Regions from separate parts of the Metasolibacillus sp. FSL H7-0170 genome, predicted to be linked through region 2. Evidence: riboswitches for the same ligand, from Rfam matches in the RefSeq annotation. Region 2 holds a riboswitch; the other holds the start of a gene.

What was found. A riboswitch is a leader RNA that binds a small molecule or an ion and turns the genes downstream of it on or off. The one in region 2 is predicted to bind S-adenosylmethionine.
Region 1: another riboswitch for S-adenosylmethionine. It lies ahead of MHH70_RS09620 (O-acetylhomoserine aminocarboxypropyltransferase/cysteine synthase family protein); the one in region 2 lies ahead of metA (homoserine O-succinyltransferase).

The regions. Positions count from the first base shown of each region.
Region 1 covers NZ_CP151964.1:2,080,404-2,083,621, reverse strand. Annotated here, with positions in the region: gene nfsA (oxygen-insensitive NADPH nitroreductase) at 47-781, opposite strand; SAM riboswitch class I at 1,101-1,215, shown strand; gene MHH70_RS09620 (O-acetylhomoserine aminocarboxypropyltransferase/cysteine synthase family protein) at 1,324-2,610, shown strand; gene MHH70_RS09615 (hypothetical protein) at 2,958-3,218, shown strand, end outside.
Region 2 covers NZ_CP151964.1:559,850-563,067, reverse strand. Annotated here, with positions in the region: gene MHH70_RS02585 (LLM class flavin-dependent oxidoreductase) at 159-1,139, shown strand; SAM riboswitch class I at 1,191-1,298, shown strand; gene metA (homoserine O-succinyltransferase) at 1,434-2,372, shown strand; gene MHH70_RS02575 (hypothetical protein) at 2,482-2,775, opposite strand; gene plsY (glycerol-3-phosphate 1-O-acyltransferase PlsY) at 2,993-3,218, opposite strand, start outside.

The DNA.
Region 1 (3,218 bases), 1.5 Mb from region 2:
CTACAGTAAAATCGCAAAAGACTAAATGCAAGAGCATGGGTCACTGTTATTTCCATGTAAACCCTTGCTGTGCAAGGAATTCTTTGATGTATGGACGCTTTTGCTCGATTAAATAATCTGCCATTTGTTTTGTCCATGTAGCTGTTTTTTGATTTGAAGAACGACTTGCATAATAACCTTCCATCGTTGCATCATATTCTTCTAATAATGCATCATACTTAGCCTCGTCATAGGCATTTTCATGAAGTACTGCAGGGACAGGCAAGCGTGGTTTTGTTTCATTGCGCTTTGTCGGAGTACCAATCGTCAGTGCAAATAACGGAAATACACTTTTAGGTAAGTTGAAAAGTTCGCTAATTTCAGCAGGGTTATTACGTGCTCCGCCAATATAGCAAATGCCGTAGCCCTTCGCCTCTGCCGCAACAACAAAATTTTGTGCAAATAAAGATACATCGACTACACCAACAAGTAAATTTTCTGCAGAATCTGTAACGATATCTACACCGTGTTTTTGACCCGCGGCTTGAAGACGCTTAAAGTCAACACAAAATAAGAATGATGCACCCGCTGTTTGAAATTGAAATTCATTTTTTGATAATTCGCCGAGCTTTTGCTTTTTATTTTCATCCGTAACCCAAATAACGCTATATGCTTGCACAAAATGTGAACTTGCTGCCATTTGTGCTGTTTCGATTAAATCCATTACCGTTTCGCGCGGAATTTGTTCCCCTGTATATTTACGCACGGATGCGTGATTGCGTAAAAGTTCTCTAGTATCCATTTTCATCCTCCTAATGACCTGTATTCGTATATTATTTTATACTACTTATATTAAATAACCAATCAAGTTGACTAAATGCTATTATTTTAGCGATTTGTATGAATTAATTAAAAAACAATTACGCCTTGGCTAACTCTCATTTAGATTTTTTTCGAGCTAACTGATGTGAATTAATCTAAATATTCGCGACCTGCGCTACGTTTGGTAGGCCTTCATTCAAAATTTGTGACATCTATTGAAAAAAATTAAAAAATAATAGTTGACTTCTTGGTTTACAATGCTTTATACTCAAACACAACGATGGAACATGAATCAAATACTCTTATCAAGAGTGGCGGAGGGACTAGGCCCTATGATGCCCGGCAACCGGTAAGCGACGAGCTTACAAAGGTGCTAATTCCTACAGATTCGGATTGGAATCTGAAAGATAAGGGGAGGAAAACTTGCTCATTTGCGAACCCTCTTCTTAGGAAGAGGGTTTTTTGTTTTTCTACCCTCCTCAAAAATCCATTAGCCATCGAATACATTTTAGGAGGAACATCATGTCAACACTACGACCAGAAACATTGTTATTACATGGTGGGCAAAAACCCGATCCAGTAACAGGGGCAATTGCCGTACCAATTTATCGTACAACTGCTTATGCATTTAACGATACTGCTCATGCGCAGCGATTATTTGCATTAGAGGAAGCGGGAAATATTTATTCTCGTATTATGAACCCGACTGTTGGGGCATTTGAAGAGCGTGTTGCTTTATTGGAAAAAGGAACAGCAGCAGTAGCACTTTCTTCAGGAATGGCAGCTATCTCATTTTCTATTTTAAACATTGCTGGTGCAGGAGACCATATCGTATCAGCAGGCTCTTTGTACGGCGGTACTTATAATTTATTTGCTACAACTTTGCCACGTTACGGTATTACGACAACATTTGTAGACGAGAGTGACCCGGAAAACTTCCGAGCGGCAATTAACGAAAATACAAAAGCAATTTTTGCAGAAACAATCGGTAATCCAAGCTTAAATGTGCTAGATATTGAAGCGGTTGCTAAAATCGCACATGAGCATGGTATCCCACTAATCCTTGATAATACATTCCCATCACCATATGGCTCTAATCCAATCGAATTCGGGGCGGATGTTGTCATTCATTCGGCAACAAAATGGATTGGTGGGCATGGCACAACAATCGGTGGTATTGTTGTCGATGCAGGGAAATTTGACTGGACACAGGGGAAATTCCCAGGCTTCACAGAGCCTGATACAACATATCACGGCATCCGCTATGGAGTTGATACGGCAACTGCGGCATTCGCTACAAAATTGCGCGTGCAATTGCTGCGAGATTTCGGGCCAACATTAAGTGCAGATTCAGCATTTAACTTTTTACAAGGGTTAGAAACGCTTCATTTGCGTGTAGTAAGACATAATGAAAATGCCGCAAAAGTAGCGGCTCATTTACGTAACCACCCATTCGTGGAATATGTAAACTATAACGGCTTTGAAGATACTGTATCGCATTCATTGGCGAAAAAGTATTTGAAAAATGGTTTTGGCTCTATCATCACTTTCGGTATTAAAGGTGGTAGAGAGGCTGGGCGAACTGTTATTGATAGTGTTAAACTCTTCTCGCATGTAGCAAATGTGGGCGATGCACGCTCGCTTATTATTCACCCAGCATCTACAACACATCAACAATTATCAGCAGAAGAACTTAAAATCGCTGGTGTATCAGAAGAGCTCATTCGCTTATCAATCGGCTTAGAAGCAGTGGAAGATATAGTGGCAGATTTGGACCAAGCGTTAGCATTAGCAGCAAAAAATGCTTAACCTATAGACAAACGCTTGAATACTCATTTGTATAAAGTATCTATATGGTTTTGTTAGATTGTTGCTAAAAATAGGCTGTAGACTGCATCATTTCGCAGTCGCAGCCCCCTACTAAAATATAAAAACTTAATACCTAGTATTTTTATAAGAATTATTGACTTCTTGATTTTTCTCAATTATAATAAAACCAATCTACTTGCAGGGAATTGAAATTCTTTCAATCTCCAACGGATGTTACAGGATGTTGCGATTTTAAGTAAACTTCCACCAAAAATATTGGAGAAATCTGGGTGGTAGTAAACCGAAGCGTAATTGATAAAATAGGATAAATCAAAGGAGTGTTGAATATGGGACGTACATATAGTGCACAAAACATAGCATCTTATATTGTGTATGAATTAAATGAGACATACACCTTCATCAATTCACAAGCAATTCAATTATTATTAGCAAATGTTGAAATGATGTGGATGAAAGTGTTTGGGCATAGTGCGTTTTCAGAATCAACATATGATTTATTAAATGGGTACATTGTAAAGGAAGTATATGATGCGTATATCGAGCATGGAAATGACCACATTAAATTGCCAGCGAAAGAATGGTTTTTA
Region 2 (3,218 bases):
TAAGCTACATCTGGTGCTATTAATGTAACGAAGCAAAAAGAGCGTATTTTGCGTGCTTTTACGAAGTTTCGTCATGATAATTGAAAGAAATTAAATGGAAAGCATATTGCAAGCATCTTTTTTCCACTTTCGTTATAGTAACTAGTGAGGTGATAATCATGTTGAAAAATATACCGATCTCTGTGTTAGATTTAGTGTCTGTGAGTGAAGGTCAAACTACAACCCAAGCATTTGAACGCTCTCGTCGTTTAGCTATTTTAGCCGAGCAGTTAGGCTATAAACGTTTTTGGGTGGCTGAGCATCATAATAGCCGTTCCATCGCAAGCTCAGCCACTTCTGTTGTCATGAGTTATTTGGCTAGTGCAACAAAGGAAATTCGAATCGGTTCCGGTGGAATTATGCTACCTAACCATGCACCATTAATTATTGCCGAGCAATTTGGAACACTTGATGCAATGTTCCCAGGTCGAATCGATTTAGGCTTAGGTCGTGCACCCGGTACAGACCATTTTACAGCAAGGGCACTACGTCGCCGTGATGCTGAGGACTTTGAAGATAATATTGAGGAGCTAGAGCGCTTTTTAGCAAAAGCACAGGAATCAGATTACATTAAGGCTTATCCTGGATTTGGTGCAAATGTGCCAATGTGGGTGTTAGGCTCAAGTTTATTTAGTGCAGAACTAGCTGCTCGCCGTGGTATGCCATATGCCTTTGCAAGTCATTTTGCCCCTGACTATTTAATGCAGGCAATTGATATTTATCGTACACAATTCCAGCCTTCTGAGCATTTACAGAAGCCGAAAATGCTCGCTTGTGTCAATGTGATGATTGCCGATACCGATGAAGAAGCTCAAAAATTGGCAACAACTTACTATCAGCTTTTCTTAAGCATTATTCGTCGCACACATGATTTACTTCAGCCACCTGTAGACAATATGGATGAAATATGGACACCATTTGAAAAGCAGGCAATTATGCAGCAACGTCAATATATGTTCGTTGGTGACCAGCAATCAGTCAAAGCACAATTAGAAAAATTCGTTGCAGACACAAAAATAGATGAATTAATGGTAACTGCTTCTATTTATGATGAAGAGGCTCGGACAAAGTCATTTACATTGTTGAAGGAGCTTTTTTAAACCCTATTGTCAAACCGCAACACACATGCTACAATATATGAAAATTAATAAATCTTATCAAGAGAAGCCGAGGGACATGGCCCGTTGACGCTTCAGCAACCTCTAATATTTATTAGAAAGGTGCTAATTCCAGCGGGGATTGTCCCCGAGAGATAAGAGTGAACGGATTTGATTACGAAAACCCTCTCATTCTCTTTACTGGAATGAGAGGGTTTTTGCATTACCTTCTCTAGCTGATTCAACCATGCTTCAAAAGATAATTGATTTGTTAATTCAAGAAATGGGGGAAGCGAAGTGCCAATTAATATTCCGAAGCAATTGCCAGCAGGCGAGCTATTAAGACAAGAGAAAATTTTCGTAATGGAGGAGGACCGTGCGAGAACACAGCAAATCCGTCCGTTAAATATTTTAGTTTGTAACCTAATGCCAGAAAAAGAGAAAACGGAGTTGCAATTATTACGTTTGTTAGGAAATACACCATTACAAGTGAATGTGACATTTTTAAATACAGCGACATATGAGTCAAAAAATGTTTCAAAATCGCATTTACAATCGTTTTATACGACATTTAACGAAATCAAACACCGCCGATTTGATGGGATGATAATTACAGGCGCACCAATTGAACGAATGGAGTTTGAGGACGTTATTTATTGGAAAGAAATAACGGATATTATGGAATGGGCAAAATTAAACGTCACATCGATTATGAATATATGTTGGGGCGCTCAGGCTGCCCTCTACCATCATTATGGCATTGGAAAATTCGAGTTACCGAAAAAATGCTCTGGTGTCTATTCGCACGTCATTACAGATTTAACTGTCGATTTAGTGCGTGGCTTTAGTGACGAATACGTAGCACCACATTCAAGACATACATCGGTATCGATAGAGGAAGTTCGCGCGCATCCAGATTTACGCTTACTTAGCTATTCTGATGATGCTGGTGTCTTCATTGTACAGTCTAAAGACAACAAGCAAATTATGATTACAGGTCATTTAGAATATGACGCGACAACGCTTGCAGATGAGTATGAGCGAGATGTGGCAAAGGGAGATAATGTAGAAGTACCGATTAATTACTTTCCAAATGATGATCCTACTAAAGCGCCGAAAAACACGTGGCGTGCACATTCACATTTATTGTTCTACAATTGGCTGAACTATTACGTATACCAAGAAACACCATATAAATGGGATTTTGTTGAGGAAGAAATCGAATATCATATTTAACAAGCTAGTTGAATGCTAGAGGACGTAATTTAATTTAGCATTTATATTAAAGCGATGGAGCCGTCTCAAAATGAATTTTCAGACGAATTCCATCGCTATTTATCTTGATTTAGGCTTTTTTATACTCATAAGCTAATTCATCGAGCTGTTCATCCACACTTACATATAAATCATGCTCATTGAAAAACCATTCATCATTGCGTTCGATATAATAATGAACACCTTCAACAACTGTGTCTACGCCAATTTCATGAGGGAATTCGCGGTTCATACCGAGTGAAAAGCCTTCATGAAAAGGGGAAGAACCACCGTATCTTGCATAAAATCGTACATAATCTCCTTGTTGTACTTCCATTTCTTTTTGAAACCAATTAATCGCTGCATCTGTTAATACTATTTTCATGACAATAGCCTCCGACATACATTTATACTTATATTTTAGCGGATTTCACAGGGTAGTAACAGTAAATTGCTTTGAGAGTCATTGCAAGCGAAGATTAATTACATGCATGAGAGGTGGACTAAGGCATCTTTAGCACAATATTTTACTCGTTCGTTTTAAAAACAAAAATTGTCTGAAAGCAACACGTTATTCCGCTTTCAGACAACTCTATTGTAGTTTAAATCCATTTCACTTTCGGCTCTGTACCTGCCTTAATCCGTTTAATATTTTCTCTGTGACGATAAACGATAAACGTAAATAAAATGGCAATTAAAATAAATAAGGCAAAATCACCTGTTAATACTAAGTAAACTATGCTATAAATAAGGGCGATGAGTGCAACAATCATAGATGTGAGGCTGACCATTTTTGTAAGCTTTAGCGTAATGAAAAATACGACAAAA